Regions from separate parts of the Aerococcus sanguinicola genome, predicted to be linked through region 2. Evidence: predicted binding sites of a transcription regulator. Region 2 holds the regulator's gene; the other holds the start of a gene.

Region 1 (9,225 bases), 140 kb from region 2:
TAGGATTTCATGCCGTGGAAGATGCCTTCCTTGCCGGTTGCAATGGTCGCTGCGGTTCGTTCGGTGTGGATGCCCTTACCGGCTGCTTCGACACCGTAGAGTTGGACCTCTTCGTCATTGAGAAATTCGTAGAAGGAACCGATGGCGTTGGACCCACCGCCGACACAGGCGAAGACCATATCGGGTAACTTCCCGGTTTGGTCGAGGAATTGTTGGCGGGCTTCCCGACTGATCACGCGTTGGAATTCGCGGACGATGGTTGGGAAGGGGTGGGGGCCCATGGTTGAACCGATACAATAGTGGGAGTTTTCGAAGTTGGCACTCCAGTCCTTGAGTGCCTCATTGACGGCATCCTTCAGGGTCTGGGTCCCGCTTTCAACGGCAATCACTTGACTGCCCAGCAGTTCCATCCGGTAGACGTTGAGGGCCTGACGTTCGGTATCTTCTTTACCCATATAGACCACACATTCCATATCGAGGAGGGCGGCGGCTGTTGCAGTGGCTACCCCGTGCTGACCGGCCCCTGTTTCAGCGATCAAGCGGGTCTTGCCCATGGCTTTAGCGAGCAGGGCTTGACCGAGGGCGTTGTTGATTTTGTGGGCGCCGGTGTGGTTGAGGTCTTCGCGCTTCAAGTAAACTTTGGCCCCGCCTAGGTCCTTAGTCAGGCGGTCGGCATAGTAGAGGAGGGAAGGGCGGCCGGCATATTCTTTGAGCAGGCGCTGGTAGTTGTCGAGGAAGTCCTGGTCGTGGATGAAGTGGTCGAAGGCTTCTTCAAGCTCTAGACAGGCGTTCATGAGGGTTTCTGGGACAAAATAGCCCCCGTGTTTACCAAAATAACTCTCTTTTGTCATCGTATAATTCCTTTCATTTATGGCTAGTCTTATGGGATAGAGCGGACAATCTGACAAACAGCTTTGGCCTTGTCGTAGTCCTTGTGGCCGTCTGCGCCTTCAATACCTGAGGAGATATCGACGACCTCAGGCTGGGTCGTTCGGATGGCTTCTGCTAGATTGCTGGCATTGAGTCCACCCGCGAGGAAGAAGGTCTTGGCCCGGTGCTTGTCTGGGCGGGCGCTGATCAGGTCCCAGTTGAAGGCCTGGCCGCTGCCGCCACGGACGTGCTTGTTGTAGGCATCATAGAGATAGGCGTCGCAAGGTAGGTCGACTTGGAAGGAATCCTTATCCTTAATGGCCAGGGCTTTGATAATGGGCGCCTGGCACAGCTGGCGCAGCTTGTCGATATAGGCTCGGTCTTCGTCACCGTGGAGCTGGACGACTTGGATAATACCGGCATCGACATAGGCTTGGATGGTTTCTGGTTCTTCATTAACGAAGACGCCGACGCAGGGGATATCTGGGTCCAGGGCCTGGCGGAGCTCTTGGGCGGTGTCTTGGTCAATCCGACGCTTGCTTTCGGCTAGGATGAAGCCGACATAGTCCGGTTTGAGCTCATTACAGATGGCCACATCGTCTAAATTTTTGAGGCCGCAGAATTTGAGCTTAGTCATGATAGTCACCTCGCAGTTGGGAGAGAACCTGGCCCTTGTTTTCAGCCCGCATCAAGCTTTCGCCAATAAGTAGGGCGTTCACCTTGCCGGCTTCTAAGCGGGCCACTTGGTCACGCTGGGAAACGCCACTTTCGGCGACAAAAACAATGTCTTCAGGAACGTGTTGGCGGAGGCGCTGGGTATTGTCCAGGTCTACGGTGAAGGTCTTCAAATCGCGGTTGTTGACCCCGATAATTCGTGCCCCGATGGCCTTGGCCCGCTCGATTTCTTCTAGGTCGTGGCATTCGACCAGGGCATCTAGATTCAAGTCATGGGCCAGTTTTTGGAAGTGGGCCAGGTCCTCGTCATTCAGGATAGAGACGATCAGGAGGACGGCATTGGCACCCAAGAGTTTGGCCTCGTAGATCTGATAGGCAGTGAAGATAAAGTCCTTGCGCAGGAGGGGCAGGCTAGTGGCTTGGCGGACCGCCCGGAAATCTTGGTCGGACCCTTGGAAGAAGTCGGGTTCGGTCAAGATGGAGATGGCTGAGGCCCCGGCCGCTTGGTAGGCCTGGGCAATGTCAGCAGGCTGGTAGTCCGCTTGGATCAGGCCTTTTGAAGGGCTAGCCTTCTTGCATTCACAGATAAAGTGGAAGCGGTCCTGTTGGCTGAGAGTATTATAGAAGGGAAAGGGTGCTTCCTGGCTGAGGTCGATAGCCTGGCAAGCGGCTTCTAATTCGGCGAGGGGCTTTTGGCTCATTCGCTCCTGGTAACGGATTTTGCGCTTTTGGACAATGTCGTCGAGTATCATAGGAACCTCCTTAAACGGTTTGGCTGGCTTGGATAACTTCTTCTAATTTCTTAGCAGCAGCTCCAGTTTGGATGAGCTGGCGGGCTTCTTCAATACCATCCCCTAGGCTATAGCCGTCTTTAACGAGGGCAATGGCCAGTCCGGCATTGAGAAGCACGGTATCGGACTTGGCATCTTGGCGCGTGCCTTGGAGAATTTCGCGGGTGATTTGCGCATTTTCAGCAGGTTCGCCACTGACCAAGTCTTCTAGCTGGCAGTAGTCAAAGCCGTAGTCCTTGGGGTTGAAGACGAAGTAGTTGATCTCGCCATCGCGCAGGGTGGCCACGTGGCTGGTCGTAGTGAGGGTGATTTCATCCAGGCCGTCATCACCGGAGAAGACCATGGCCCGTTTAAGGCCGAGTTTCTTTAAGACTTGAATCAGGGGTTCGATCAGAGCGGAATCGTAGACGCCCAACATTTGATAGTTGCAGTTGGCCGGATTAGCCAGTGGGCCGAGGATATTGAAGACGGTGCGGATCCCCATTTGCCGGCGAAGTTCTGCCACATAGCGCATGGCGGGGTGGTATTTTTGGCTAAAGAGGAAGGTCATGCCTGTCTTTTCTAAGACCTCCTCAGCTTCATCGGCGGAAAGGTCCAGCTGGATGCCTAATTGTTCCATACAGTCGGCGCTTCCTGACTTACTGGAGGCGCTGCGGTTGCCGTGCTTGGTCACAGGGATGCCTGCTGCGGCAATGACGAAGGATGAGGTGGTTGAGATATTGAAGGTATTGGCGCCGTCTCCCCCAGTGCCCACAATGTCTAGGGAATCTGTCGGGTGTTCGACCTGGGTTGCGAAAGCCCGCATGACATCAGCAAAGGCAGAAATTTCATCGATCGATTCGCCCTTGAGCCGGAGCGCGGTCAGTAAGGTTGCGATTTCCACGTCACTTACCTCACCACCCATGATGGCTTTCATGATATCTTCGGATAATTGATAATCGAGGTTATTGCCGGCAACGACTTCTTTAATGGCTGTTTTCACTTTTGTTGCTGTTGTCATGGTTGTTTCCTCCTATTTTTAAAAAGTATAAATAAATTAAATTAAGCTAAATAAAAAGACTCCTGTCCCTTACAAGGGACAAGAGTCTGAAGAATCAGTTTCCTGCGGTACCACCCAAATTGGCATTTTGCCTACGCAAAAATACCCACTTTGCTCACGTACTAACATACGTGCTTGGAGCTAACGGTTCAAGCTTCCGTAACTTACTAATAGCCGAGGCGTTGTAAGTTCCTTTAATGAGTCCATTCCTTCTCTTAATGCCGCGTTCTCAATCAATAACGACTCCCTGTCCGTTAAAAAGAAGTACTACTCTCATAGAAATTTAATCTTTATTAGGATTTGTTAATATAATAACGGGTCATTTGACCAAAGTCAAGGGAAAAAGTGAAAAAATCACCCTTGATCGGAAAAAGAGAGAGTGTGACAAAAGTCGTTTAGCCCTGAATCACTGGAGCGAACTATGGGAGATTGTTGGCAAACAATCGGACATAGTTTGTGAAGTGGAGGTCAGGGCTGACTTTTGGAACAGGTTTTTGAAAAAGTTCGTTGGTTAAAAAGATATTGGAGCTTCTGTCATACTCCCTTCACAGGCCCGGCCTAGCGGTAGACCAGGACAGGGATAGGGGCGTGCTTGACCAAATAAGTCGCATGGCTGCCAAAGTAATCGCTGAGTTGGGCATCGCCATGGCTGCCGATGATGAGCAAGTCGGCTTGGCTGGCTTGGAGGAGGTCTTTGATAATGACCTTAGCGGGGTCGCCGCCCTCAGCAACTAAGCACTGGACCTCTGGGAGGCCTGCTGCTTCTGCCTGGGCCCGGTAGCCAGCAACCTGGTCCAAAAAGGCCTGACGTTTGCCCTGGACTTCCTTGGGGTCGAGGGCTTCATAAACATTGAGCTGACTGGCTTCGAAGACTGAAGCAATACAGAGGGGGCAGCCTTTGTCCTGGGCTAGGTTGATGGCATAGTGGAAGGCTTTTTGGGCTTCCTTGGACCCGTCTACTGCGACGAGGATACGGTCAAAGGTCATCTTATTCATGACTGGTCATCCTTTCATGAGTTCCATGCAATAAACTTTGGTGTTTGGCCTGGAGGCGTTTTTCTCCTTGGTGGATGCCGATAATGGTCCAGGCAAGCAAGGCGAGGACAAGGATAATGACGAGGTAAGCGACTTGGTGGGACCAGGAGATGGCTGTGGCGCTGGCTTGGTCACCTAGGAAGGCTTCGAATTGTTGGGGCAGGCCGATTAAGTTGAGATAGGTCAAGCTCACAACGGACAGCCAGCCTAGCCCGCTGATAATTAGGGAGTTTTTAAAGCGTCCCTTCATCTCCAGCTTATTGTTGGTCATCATGAGCAAGGGGACGATGGAGAAGGGGAGGGCGAAGGCTAAGAAGACTTGGGAATTATTCATGAGATTATTCAAGGCAGTGTGCTCTTCAACCGTGGACTGGCCTTGGGTCACCCAGACACAGATAATGACCGGAATCACAGAGAGCAAGCGGGTGATTAAACGACGGGCCCAGATTGGCATCCGCATATGGATAAAGCCTTCCATGATAACTTGGCCGGTGAGGGTTCCGGTGATGGTTGAATTCTGTCCAGAAGCTAAGAGGGCCAGGGCAAAGAGGGTAGAGAGGAGGCCCGTCCGAGCAACAGCCGCCAGGGGTCCCGTTGCCATAGCGTCCGGTTGGGAGAGGGCCTGGTAGAGTCCGAAGAAGGAGGGATCAGTGACCGTGCCAGTCTTAAAGACTGCAACCCCCATGATGAGGAGTAAGGCATTGACAAAGAAAGCCAAGGTTAATTGGATATTGGAGTCCCAAGTGGTGAAACGGATCGCCGATTGGATGGCTTGGGGCTTTTGGTGGTCAATCTGCCGGGTTTGGGAGACGGCAGAGTGGAGGTAGAGGTTATGGGGCATGACGGTGGCCCCGATGATTCCAAGGGCTCCGGTTAAGGGCGTCTGGCCGCCAATTTCAGGTTCCCTGGCGAAACTTTTACCAGTTGGGATAAAGCCTTCCAAGAGTGCGGCCCAGTCAGGTTTAGAGAGGGCGACTTGGTAGACGAAGATAAATAAGATCACAAAGATTAAGCAGACGACCAAGGCCTCGATCTTGCGGAAGCCCACCTTGCTGAGGAGTAAGAGCAGGAGGACGTCGAAAACCGTGATCAGGACAGCTAGGAACATGGGAATATGGAAGAGCAGGTAGAGGGCGATGGCTGCCCCGATGACTTCTGCCACATCGGTTGCCATAATCGCAAGTTCCGTGATGATCCAGAGAATGAAACCTAAAGGACGGGAGGTTCGAGCGCGGATGGCTTGGGCCAGATCCATCTGGGTAACGATGCCGAGTTTGGCTGCCATGTACTGGAGGAGCATAGCGATCAGGCTGGACATGAGGATGACCGACATGAGCAAGTAGCCGAAGTTTTGCCCGCCGGTAATGGAAGTCGACCAGTTGCCTGGGTCCATATAACCCACAGCGACTAGGGCACCGGGGCCGGAATAGGCAAGTAGGGTGCGCCAGAAGCCCTTGCCTTGGGGGACGCTGATACTGCCATTGATCTCTTCTAGGGAAGGGCCATTGGCATGCTCGAATAAATGATGGTTGGGACTTTCTTTTGACAAAGCGAACACCACTTTCTAGACTAAATGATTTTACGTTCATATATATCATACGCTCATCTTTAAGCTGTGCAAGAAGTTATTTTTAGGTTAACCAAATTAAATGCAAAAAAATCGCGAATCATGCAATTGTTAGCAAATGGGGAATTTTTTAGCGATAGGTCTATTGAAGGCATGTTCAAATATTCACAATAATGTTTTATAATCATTTCGAAAGGAAAAGGAGGAGAGAATTATGAAAGCAATTGTTGCAACCGAAGACCATAAAGCTAAAGTTGTTGATAAAGAGCTCAGGCCCCTAGAATATGGGGAAGCCTTGCTCGACATGGAGTGTTGCGGGGTTTGCCATACTGACTTGCATGTGAAGAACGCTGATTTTGGCGATGTTTCGGGTGTCGTCCTAGGCCATGAAGGGATCGGCGTCGTGAAGGAAGTTGGCCCAGGAGTCACTTCCTTAAAAGTAGGCGACCGGGCGAGCGTGGCTTGGTTCTTCGAAGGCTGCGGGCACTGTGAATACTGCATCTCCGGTCGGGAAACCCTCTGTCGCCAGGTGAAGAATGCTGGCTATACAGCTGATGGGGGCATGGCCCAAGAATGTATCGTCACGGCCGACTATGCGGTTAAAGTGCCAGAAGGCTTAGGCTCAGCGGAAGCCTCCTCGATTACCTGTGCCGGGGTGACGACCTATAAGGCCCTCAAAGAATCCCAAGTTCGTGCGGGTCAGTGGCTGGTCCTCTTTGGTTTGGGCGGCCTGGGCAACCTAGCTCTCCAATATGCCAAGAATGTCTTCAATATGAAGGTCGTAGCGGTTGATATTAATCCGGGCCAATTAGATTTTGCCGAGCAATTTGGGGCGGATATCTGCTTGAATCCAGAAACAGATGATGTTGCTAAGATCGTCCAAGAAAAAACTGGCGGCGCTCATGGCGCAGTTGTGACAGCGGTCAACAAGGCTGCCTTTGATTCGGCAGTCAATGCGGTCCGCGCTGGGGGAACGGTTGTGGCAGTTGGCTTACCAGTCGACACCATGGACCTCTCCATTCCTCGTTTAGTCTTGGATGGTATCCGGGTCGTTGGGTCCCTAGTTGGTACCCGGGAAGACCTAGCTGAAGCCTTCCAATTCGGCGCAGAAGGCAAGGTTGTTCCTCAAGTTCACATGCGCCCCATGGAAGACATCAACGACATCTTTGACGAAATGGAAAAAGGGCAAATTCGCGGCCGGATGGTCATTGATCTTAAAGGTTAACTTGTATGCTTAAGCAAGCGCATCCTTTCTATGGCTTTGAAAGGTGCGCTTTTTTCATGGGAGAAATTGCATGTGCTGACGTAAGCATTTACATCGCTTTGTCTAAAACAAAAGCTTTTCTGGGATATTTTTGAAAAAGGAAGCCTAAAAGGTCGATTTTTTTGAAAATTTCATTTATACTAGTTGTAGTGAATATAATCACAAAAATTGAAAAAGGTGGTATAAATATGAGAAAGGCAGAAGTATTTAAGTTTCATTTCCGCAACGGTAGTGAGTGGGAAGTTTCAGCTGAACACATCGGAGACTTATGGATCAAACGCGTTTCGAATAGTTTAGGTCGAATCAACGGTGGCGAAATCCTTGAAATCAATCCAGCAGAAAGTCTTAAAGTGGAAATCTTACCTGATGCGGATACCTTCCAATCCGAATCCATTGACCAAGGCGGACTTGAAACAGGTATGTTCGAAACCATTACACGTAACCGTGGACTTGAATGGGTAACCTTGACTTGGTCAAACGGTCAAGAAAGTGAGATTTATTTCCCATTTGAACCAGTTGATGAAGACGGCTTAGAAAACAAATATATGTCTTCTAAGGTTGGGGAAGATGGTCACCTTTACATTGTGATTGACGAAGAGAAGAACGTTTCTGATATTTATTAATAAAAATAAGAGCTGGCTGCATTTTCGCACCAGCTTTTTTGCTTGTCGAACACTTGTGATGAGAGAGCCGGGCTGCTGGCTCTTTTATTGTATCCAGCTATTTCTCTGAATATTCTAGCTGGTGCGAGCAGGTTTTTCTTGCTATTTATACTTATAATTAGTAAGATGAAATTGAAAAAAATGAAGGAGTTGGCTTATGGCACACCAATATTTTGATGACAATCGTGACTTGGCTCATGATCTCAAGACCTATGAGACGGAGCTTTTGGGGGAGAGCTTTCGTTTTACCACGGATAGTGGAGTCTTTTCGCGAGACCGCTTAGATTTTGGTTCACGCTTGCTCTTAGAGACTACTGCCCATTTAGACTTTCCAGAGGGTCCCTTCCTCGACCTAGGTTGTGGCTATGGCCCTGTGGGAACGGTGCTCGGCCGTCTTCACCCTGAACGCACCATTCGTATGGTGGATGTGAGTGAACGGGCCCTGGACCTAGCCCAGGAGAATACGGCCCTGAATGGGGTCTCCAATGTTGCCATCAGCCGGTCGTCAGCTTATGACCAGATCACAGATGAGCGCTTTGCGGCGATCTTCACGAATCCCCCTATCCGGGCCGGCAAGCAAGTCGTCCACCAGTTCCTAGAAGGGGCCTATGACCAGCTCTTGCCGGGAGGGCTTTTGTTGGTAGTGATCCAGAAGAAGCAAGGAGCTCCTAGCGCCCGGAAGAAGATGGAAGAAGTCTTTGGCCAAGTGGAAGAAATTGAACGCAAGAAAGGGTATTGGATTCTTTCGAGTCAGAAGTAAGGAGTGACGGTAATGTGTGCAGCAAATGAATGGCTAGATAAGCAGTTGGACCACCGGACGATTCGCGAGTTTAAGGATCAAGCGGTGCCTGAAGAGATTGTTGACCAATTGGCGGAAGTGGCCATGCGGACAGCGACTAGCGAAGGGATGCAGATGGCTTCAATTATTCGGGTGAAGGACCCGGACAAGCGCCAGGCCATTGCTGAAGTGGGCAAGCAAGAATATATTGCCCGGGCCCCTGAACTCTGGATCTTCCTGGTGGATACCTACCGCAACCAACAGATTGCGGAGCGGGAAGGCCGGGAGAACCTAGCTGCCCATCAGTTGGAACGCTTCCTCCAAGGCTATAGTGATGCGGTACTGATGGCCCAAAATGTGAATAATGCGGTGGAATCCTTGGGCATGGGAGCTGTTTTCCTCGGTAGCATCCAGAATAATATGGGACAAATGATTGATATTTTAGATTTGCCAGCCCTAACCGCTCCAGTCCTAGGCCTGGCCTTTGGGGAACCTAACCAAAGCCCTCAATTGAAGCCTAGGATGCCTAAGTCTCTGCGTTTCT
Region 2 (9,225 bases):
TGAAGCCCTCGACCACTTTCTCAGTCGCCCCCATGCCCAGGTCTTTGCTTATTATGAAGAAGAAACTTTGCTTGCTTTGGCTCAGTTTCAGTTCTTAGCAGGTGAAGCCGAACTGCTGAATCTGGCGGTATTGCCTAACTTTCAGCGGAAAGGCTTGGGAGAGACCCTCCTAAGAGAAGGAATCAGCCAATTGAAGGTCCTAGGGTTGGAACGTATTTTTTTAGAGGTGCGCGCAAACAATCGCTCGGCCCAGGCCCTCTACCAGAAACTGGGCTTCGACCGGCTAGCGGTCCGTCCCAACTATTACCAGGATGGGGAAGATGCCTGGATTTATTGTTTATTAGTCTAAAGATAGAAAAGGTGAGAAGATGTCAGTAACCCTATTAGCGATTGAATCGAGTTGTGACGAGACAGGGGCTGCGATTATTCGTGACGGCAAGGACTGCCTGGCCAATATCGTAGCCACCCAGGTCAAAAGTCACATGCGCTTTGGTGGGGTGGTTCCGGAAATTGCCAGCCGCCACCATGTGGAACAAATTACACAAATTGTGGACCTAGCCTTTGAAGAGGCTGGATTGACTTGGGAAGAAATTGACGGGATTGCGGTGACCAAGGGCCCAGGTTTGGTGGGTTCTCTCTTAATTGGGATTACCGCAGCCAAGGCACTAGCCTTTGCCCATGACAAGCCCTTGCTTGGTGTCAACCATATTGCAGGCCATATCTACGCCAATCAACTGGTTCAAGCCATGGCCTTTCCCTTGCTTGCCTTGGTGGTGAGTGGTGGGCATACGGAATTGGTTTATATGCCAGAAGATGGCGTCTTTGAGAAGTTCGGAGATACCCGTGATGATGCAGTTGGGGAGGCTTATGATAAGGTAGGCCGCTTGCTCGACCTGCCTTATCCGGGTGGCAAGCGGATGGATGAATTGGCCCAGGAAGGTCAGGATACTTATGCCTATCCCCGTCCCATGCTCGATGAAGATAATTTTGATTTCAGCTTTAGTGGGCTGAAATCGGCCGTTATTAACCACCTTCACAATGCTGACCAACGCGGGGAAGAGCTTGTTAAAGAAGATGTGGCGGCTTCCTTCCAAGCCGCAGCAGTAGAAGTCCTCGTTGAAAAAACCTGCCGGGCCCTGGATGAATATCCTGTTAAGCAGCTCTTAGTGGCTGGTGGGGTAGCAGCTAACAGTGGCTTGCGCCGCGAGCTCCAAGCGGCCCTAGCTGACCGCCATCCAGAAGTGACGCTTTACTTCCCACCCCTCAAATATTGTGGTGATAATGCAGCCATGATTGGTGCGGCTGCTTATAGCCTCTACCAAAAAGGCGCCTTCGCTAATTTGAGCTTGGATGCTGTGCCAGGCTTGGATATTAGCGATTCTTAACAATGCTGAGAAATGATAAAACCACTCTCTTTACTCTTAGCCGAGTGAAGAGAGTGGTTTTATTTTGTAGCTTGTTAATAGTGTAGGCAAAGGGCGAACTGGCTTTCTGGTCCCTAGTTCGCAAGTTATTCGTCCATAATTAAAAACAAGCTAGCAAGTGGTTCTCTGTTTGCTAGCTTGTCTCTTTAGTCTCAAGTTTCAACGGCCTACAATTGACTGAGCAATTCTTCCCATTGGTCCATGAGTTCTTGGTGCTGGGCCTTGAGGGGTTCGAGTTGGGCGTTGAGATCGAGGATTTGGGCGTTGTCTTGGTAGACTTCGGGTTTGGCCATTTCCTGCTCGATGGCTTGGATTTGTTCTTCGATTTGGGTGATTTCTTCTTCGCATTGGTCGACGAGACGCTGTTGGCGGCGTTGTTCGCGTTGTTTTTGTTTATTTTCTTCGTAGCTGAGCTTGCCCGAAGACTTCTCTTCGACTTTTTTGGCTGGGTCTTGACCAGTGTCTTGGGCGGCTTGCCGGGCTTCTTCTTCGGCCTTTTTGGCGAGGTAGTAGTCATAGTCGCCCAAGTAGAGCTTACTGCCTTCTGCTGAGATTTCGAGCACTTCGGTAGCTAGGCGGTTGATAAAGTAGCGGTCGTGGCTGACAAAAAGCAGGGTGCCATCATAATCGATCAGGGCATTCTCTAAAACTTCTTTGGAGTCAATATCCAAGTGGTTGGTGGGTTCGTCAAGGACCAGGAAGTTGTCGTGGTCCAAGGCGAGTTTGGCCAGTTCCAAGCGGGCTTTTTCACCACCGCTGAGACCATGGACGGGTTTCTCAACATCACTTCCGCTAAAGAGGAAGCTGCCCAGGATGGTCCTAATGTCTTGTTCATTCATACTGGGGTGTTCATCCCAGAGTTCGTGGAGGACGTCCTTTTTGGAATTGAGATTGCCTAGCTCTTGGTCGTAGTAGCCTAGGCTCACATTGGTTCCAAGTTGGTAGTCGCCCTTTAATGCTGGGATTTGTCCCGTAATGGTTTTGAGCAAGGTAGACTTGCCGACGCCATTTGGACCGACAATGGCCAGGGCCTTCTGTTTACGTAAATCGATATTAATCGGATAGGACAGGCAGTCGTCATAACCGATGGCCAGGTCATCGACCGTGAGAACGACATTGCCGCTCGACTTTTCCGTAGAGAATTGGATACGGGCTGAGCGTTCGTCCTGTTGGGGGCGGTCTAGCTTGTCCATTCGCTCCAGCTGCTTGCGTCGACTCTGGGCCATCTTGGTAGTAGAAGCCCGGACCAGGTTGCGGGCAATATAGTCTTCTAACTTATGGATTTCTTTTTGTTGCTTCTCATAGGCCTTCATTTGGGTCTCTAGGCGGACCGCTTTTTCCTTCAAGTAGAAGCTATAATTTCCGGCATAGTGTTCGATGCCGTGGTGGGTCATTTCATAGGTTTCGTTGGTGACATGGTCGAGGAAGTAGCGGTCGTGGCTGACGATCAAGAGGGCGCCGGGATACTTGGGCAGGTAGCCTTCCAACCAGTTGAGGGTATCGATATCCAAGTGGTTGGTTGGTTCATCCAGGATCAGGATGTCCCGCTTCTCTAGGAGCACCTTGGCTAAGGCCAACCGGGTCCGCTGCCCACCAGACATCTGTGAAATGGGCTGGTCGTACATATCCTCGGGGAAGCGGAAGCCGTGGAGGACCATGCGGATCTCCGAATCATAGCTATAGGCGTTGCGCTGGTTGATTTCTTCTTGGAGCTGGTCATAGGTCTTCAGTGCTTGTTCATAGCGATCAGGGTCTTGGATGACAGCTTCATCGGCCAGGACCATGGCCGCTTCATTGGCCTGGTCAATCAAGGCCAAGTCTTCCGTGAAGACGCTCTTCATCTCTTCATAGGCTGTCCGTTCGCTGTTGACGGCGGAGTGCTGGTCCATATAGGCAATCCGGGTTCCCTTGCGCTGGGAAACGGTACCTTGGTCTGGACTCTCAATGCCTGCTAGGATCTTCAGTAGGGTCGATTTACCGGTACCGTTTCTACCGACTAGACCAATGCGACTGTTATCTTGAACTGTAATTTGAATGTCTTCAAAAAGGGTCTCAGCCCCAAAATGTCGGGCTAAATTGGAACCTTGTAAAAGAATCATTGTCTAGCCTCCTTCTAAAATACTATTCCTAGTTTAGCATAATTCCGCCACAGGGACGACTAACAAAATTTCGCTTAGCTTGTGAAAGGCTTTGCAAAAATAACTTTATCCCTTAAAATAGACTTATGGTGTGCTTAAAATCATTCAAATAAATAATAAGGAGCGATTCAATGGAACAAAGGAAATTAGTGAGCCGTCACTTAGAAGAAGTTGAAGTCGATGGCTTACGCTTCAAAGACCATAATAAAGATGGTCGAGTCAATCCCTATGAAGACTGGCGATTGAGCCCGGAAGAGCGGGCTAAGGACTTGGTCGGGCGGATGAACCTCCGCGAAAAAGCCGGTATGATGGTCCTCATTGACAAGCCCATGGGAATTTCAGCTGAAGAAGGTGAACCAACCAGCCATAATGGGGTCATTAACGAAGCCGATAAGGAGATCCAGTATCCCCATCCTAAGCATGAGCACCCGACCTCAACGCTTTTAGAAGACTTCCAAATCCGGCATATTATCTTAAGAGAGAATGCCAAGCCGGAAGAGATTGTGACCTGGGTCAATACCATGCAGGAAATGGTCGAGGAAAGTCGCTTAGGGATTCCCTTAGTGGTTTTGTCCAACTCCAAGAACGAAAACAATGAGGCTACTTTTAATGCGGAGTCAGCGATCGGCCGCTTTACCCAATTCCCTGGTACCCTGGGTCTGGCAGCGACTCGCAATATTCCTTTGATCAAGGCCTTTGCTGAAATTGGTAAGCAGGAATTCTGGCACAACAACATTCGCAAGGGTTATATGTACATGGTAGATACCGCGACGGATCCTCGCTGGGTTAGAACGTCGGGAACTTTTGGCGAGAACCCCGAACAGATTTCAGAAATTGCTGAAACGATTATCCCAGTCTACCAAGGAGAGGACTTAGACGACCAGGGTGTTGCCCTCACCATCAAGCACTTCCCAGGCGGCGGTGCACGGGAGAACGGTTTCGATCCCCACTACGAAGAAGGGAAATTTAATGTTTACCCAACTCCTAATAGTTTAGAGACCTACCACTTACCACCCTTCAAGGCAGCTATTAAGCACCAACCAAGCTCGATCATGCCTTACTATGCGATTCCTAGCCAGGAAAAATCCAACCTGCCCCAAGAACCCTTCCAAGCAGGTTTTGAAGAGGATGTGGCTTTTGCTTACAACCGTCAATTCCTCCAAGAGCTCTTGCGTGATGACCTAGGCTTTAAGGGCTATATCAACTCAGATACAGGAGTCTTGGATGCTTGTGCCTGGGGTGTTGAAGACCTAACTAAGCCGGAGCGGGTAGCTAAGATGCTCAAGGCGGGGACGAATATTGTCTCGGGGACCACAGAGGTTGAAGCCTTTGAGGAAGCTATGACCCAGGGCTTGGTCGATGAAGAGACGGTGAATGCTCGCTTGGAAGGCACTTTGAAGGAGCTCTTTGCTCTCGGCTTATTCGAGAATCCTTACCAAGATACTGACCAGGCAGAAGCCATCACCAATACGGCAGACAGCCGCAAAGTAGCCTACCAGGCCCACCAGGAATCGGTGGTTCTCTTGAAGAATGACCAAGAGCTCTTGCCTCTGACTGAGGACAAGTTAGCGGGTAAGAAAGTTTATGCGGAAATCTTTACCAAGGTCTATAATGAAGAGGAAATGGCCAGTCGCCGCAAGCAAGGAATCTTCGGTAATACAGATGAACTCAACCAAGAATTACTAGAGCAGATCCGCAAGACCTTCCCACAGATTGACCTGGTGACGGATTACCACGAAGCCGATATTGCCCTACTCTTCTTAGAACCAATCTCGGGTTCTTACTTCGAAGCCACTTCAGGCTATCTGGACTTACAGATCCACCAAGCAACGAACGTGGACCTCGACCGGGTGAAGGCCATCCAAGCAGCGGTTGACCATACGATTATTAATGTCAACCTCGACTTGCCATTTATCTTGGAGAATGTAGAGCCTCTAGCTGACGCCTTAACTGCCAGCTTTAATAGCTTTATCCAGGCCATCATTGATGTCTATACAGGGGCCTGCCCTGCCAAGGGGAAACTGCCTCTAACCCTACCCGCCAATGATGACGTGATTGCGGTTAATGATGAAGGTATTTGTGCTTCCCCTAATGATGTACCGGGCTACGATAAGGACAAGTATATGGACCGCGCTTATGCCTATCAAGATAGTGCGGGAAATAGCTACACTTATGGCTTCGGCTTAAGCTTAAATTAAAGTTTTAGATTTGCTACGAAGTCGAAATCCTGGTAAAATATTCCTATTCTATTTTTCACAATTGAACAAACAGGGGGGATTCTAGTGAAAAAGATACCAAAGGCAACAGCTAAGCGCTTATCAATCTACTACCGTTGCTTGAAGAATTTCAAGGCAATGGGGATGGATCGTGTCTCTTCCGAACAGATTTCTGATGCAGTAAAAGTCGACAGTGCTACCATCCGACGTGATTTTTCTTATTTTGGTACTTTGGGCAAACGGGGCTATGGTTATGAAATTGATCATTTAATTGAATTTTTCAGCCGCCTACTGAGCCAAGACCAGCTCACCATGGTCGCTCTGATCGGTGTGGGGAATTTGGGGAATGCCTTAATTTCTTATAACTTTAAGCAATCTAATAATGTTCATATTAATGCAGCTTTCGATATTGATCCAGAGAAGGTCGGTAAGATCCACGAAGGGGTGCCAATCTACAGCATGGACGAGATCGTCGACCAGCTAGAAGCCCGTCAAATTGATATTGTCATTCTAGCGGTCCCTAGTCATGCCGCCCAAAGCGTGGTGCCACAACTTGAAGAAGCTGGAGTCAAGGGAATATTAAACTTCTCAGCTAGTCGGCTCAATGTGCCTAAAGACATGTTTGTTCAGACTGTGGATTTAGCCAATGAATTACAGACTTTGATTTATTATGTGACCCACCATTAAGAAATCAGCTTAATATAAGTGATCAAAAAAGTGCCTCAAAGGAGCGAAATAGCTCTCTTTGAGGCACTTTTCGATTAATTTCTTTTAAGACCACTTACCTGGTTTATAGGTTTTTGATTCTTCGGTAGGCTCGAATTAACTGGATACTTTGGAAGATATCGTGGCTTGCTAAGAGAATATTAATGAAGGGAAGGAAGGACCAACCGTTTTCACTGACCATTGAAATAGCCAGGGAGAGGAAGAGGCCAGCAAGGATGATTTTTAGCACAATATTCATGACTAGTGATTGTAAAGACATAGCAACACTCCTTTTTAATCTTGCATCGTAATATGTAATGTAACGAAAATATGGCTAAAAGACAAGTGAGATCAGCTATTTTGGCGGAAAAATTTAAAGAAAAACTAAAAGGTCAAAAAAAGTCAACAAAAGACTTGCATTCTAAAATAAAATGTTTTAAGATAATAAATGTAAGTTAGCACTTGGAAGTTGTGAGTGCTAACGATAAAAAGTGAATTGTTTTTTGGAACTGATGGAGGAATGTGAATTATGTTAAAACCTTTAAATGAACGTGTGATTGTTCAGCTTGAAGAACAAGAAGAAAAAACAACGTCTGGTATTATACTACCATCTGCAGCCCAAGAAAAATCCCAAGTGGGACGTGTTATTGCAGTTGCTGATGAAACAGAAGATTTCACAAGTCCAGTTAAGAAAGATGACCTTGTCTTATTTGAAAAATATGCCGGCAATGAAGTGGAATATGCTGGTGAAAAATACCTCATCTTAAAAGCGAAAGATATTGTCGCTGTTATTGAAGACTAGATCAAAAATTAAATTTAAAGATTGAATCATTACTTGTGTATCGAGAGGAGCATGAATTTTAATGGCAAAAGATATTAAATTTTCAGAAGATGCCCGTCAAGCTTTAGTGCGTGGTGTGGACAAGTTAGCGAATACGGTGAAGATTACCTTAGGGCCTAAGGGACGTAACGTTGTCCTCGAACAAAGCTATGGCTCACCATTGATCACTAATGATGGGGTAACCATTGCTAAAGATATCGAATTAGAAGACCACTTCGAAAACATGGGGGCTAAATTAGTCGCTGAAGTAGCTTCTAAGACCAATGATGTAGCTGGTGACGGAACCACCACTGCAACGATCCTAACCCAGGCCATTGTTCGTGAAGGCTTGAAGAATGTGACCGCTGGTGCTAACCCTGTTGGCGTTCGCCGCGGGATCGACGAAGCAATCCGGACAGCTGTTGAAGGCTTGAAGGAAAACTCTGTTCAAGTGGAATCTCAAGATGCCATTGCTAACGTTGCTGCGATCTCTTCTGGTGACCAAGAAGTCGGCAAGCTGATTGCTGAAGCTATGGGCAAGGTTGGCGAAGATGGTGTGATTACCATTGAAGACTCTAAGTCTATCGATACGACCTTAGACGTGGTTGAAGGGATGGAATTCGACCGCGGTTACCTCTCCCAATATATGGTAACAGACAATGAAAAAATGGAAGCCAGCTTGGAAAATCCATACATTCTCTTAACAGACCGTAAGATTTCAAATATCCAAGATATCCTTCCTCTCCTTGAACAAATCTTACAACAAGGTAGCCCACTGCTCTTAATTGCTGATGATGTGGATGGGGAAGCTCTTCCAACCTTAGTACTGAACAAATTACGCGGGACCATGAATGTAGTTGCTGTTAAAGCACCAGGTTTCGGCGACCGTCGTAAAGAAATGCTAGAAGACTTAGCTGTCCTAACGGGGGGGCAAGTGATCTCTGAAGATCTCGGCTTAGAATTGAAAGACGCAACCATCAACCACTTAGGTAAGGCTGGTAGCGTTACTGTAACCAAGGACCATACCACAGTTGTTGAAGGTGGCGGCAATAAGGAACAATTAGAACAACGTATTGCCTTAATCCGTAAACAAATCGAAGAAAGCACATCTGACTATGACCGTGAAAAACTCCAAGAACGCTTAGCTAAATTAGCTGGTGGGGTAGCCGTTGTTAAAGTCGGTGCTGCAACTGAATCTGAACAAAAAGAACGTAAACTCCGCATTGAAGATGCCTTGAATGCGACCCGTGCAGCGGTTGAAGAAGGTATCGTTGCTGGTGGGGGGACTGCTCTCATGAATGTTCAAGATAAAGTTGAAAAAGCAACAGAAGCGCTGGAAGGTGACGCTGCCACAGGTGCACGTATCGTGGCACGCGCCTTAGAAGAACCTCTCCGCCAAATTGTTGAAAATGCTGGCTTAGAAGGTTCAGTTATTGTGGAACGCCTCCGTTCTAAAGACCAAGGTATTGGTTTCAATGCCCAAAACAATGAATGGGTAGATATGATTGAAGCAGGGATTGTTGACCCAACTAAGGTAACCCGTTCAGCCCTACAAAATGCTGGCTCAGTTGCCGGTCTTATCCTCTCAACAGAAAGTGTTGTTGCGGATAAGCCAGAACCTGAAGCACCAGCAGTTGATCCAAGTGCTATGGCTGGTGGCATGTACTAAGCCGCTGATTAAAGAAGAAGCAAGAACTCTCGCAAGGGGGTTCTTGCTTCTTTTTTAAGCTGCGTTGCTGAGCATACGTTCCGCTTTTGAATTTGATCGTTAAAGAGCCATGGCACCGGCTCGAGCCAAGGTCTCTCGCCTAGCGAGCTTCAAACGTCTAGTACGGCTAACGCCTACTATACGTAATTCACATTGCTTGCTTAGACATGGCTAACGATCAAATTCAAAGCTCCACTCCTGCTCAAGATTAGCT

The links. Region 2 encodes Rex, which represses fermentation and respiration genes when NADH is low (regulators of the CRP and FNR family bind a similar motif). Its sites were predicted from a motif close to TTGTGAANTANTTCACAA; they were not measured.
Region 1: a site for Rex is predicted at 6,131-6,148, ahead of adhP (alcohol dehydrogenase AdhP). Genes of this name have one in related genera too.

What each region holds. Positions count from the first base shown of each region.
Region 1 covers NZ_CP014160.1:1,073,018-1,082,242, forward strand. The annotation lists gene trpB (tryptophan synthase subunit beta) at 1-851, opposite strand, end outside; gene AWM72_RS04810 (phosphoribosylanthranilate isomerase) at 881-1,507, opposite strand; gene trpC (indole-3-glycerol phosphate synthase TrpC) at 1,500-2,297, opposite strand; gene trpD (anthranilate phosphoribosyltransferase) at 2,308-3,336, opposite strand; gene AWM72_RS04825 (universal stress protein) at 3,934-4,371, opposite strand; gene AWM72_RS04830 (Nramp family divalent metal transporter) at 4,364-5,959, opposite strand; gene adhP (alcohol dehydrogenase AdhP) at 6,192-7,202, shown strand; gene AWM72_RS04840 (hypothetical protein) at 7,430-7,864, shown strand; gene AWM72_RS04845 (class I SAM-dependent methyltransferase) at 8,061-8,663, shown strand; gene AWM72_RS04850 (nitroreductase family protein) at 8,676-9,225, shown strand, end outside.
Region 2 covers NZ_CP014160.1:1,217,937-1,227,161, forward strand. The annotation lists gene rimI (ribosomal protein S18-alanine N-acetyltransferase) at 1-349, shown strand, start outside; gene tsaD (tRNA (adenosine(37)-N6)-threonylcarbamoyltransferase complex transferase subunit TsaD) at 369-1,385, shown strand; gene AWM72_RS05445 (ABC-F family ATP-binding cassette domain-containing protein) at 1,592-3,523, opposite strand; gene AWM72_RS05450 (glycoside hydrolase family 3 protein) at 3,694-5,760, shown strand; gene AWM72_RS05455 (redox-sensing transcriptional repressor Rex) at 5,839-6,465, shown strand; gene AWM72_RS05460 (hypothetical protein) at 6,569-6,763, opposite strand; gene AWM72_RS05465 (co-chaperone GroES) at 7,013-7,285, shown strand; gene groL (chaperonin GroEL) at 7,347-8,972, shown strand.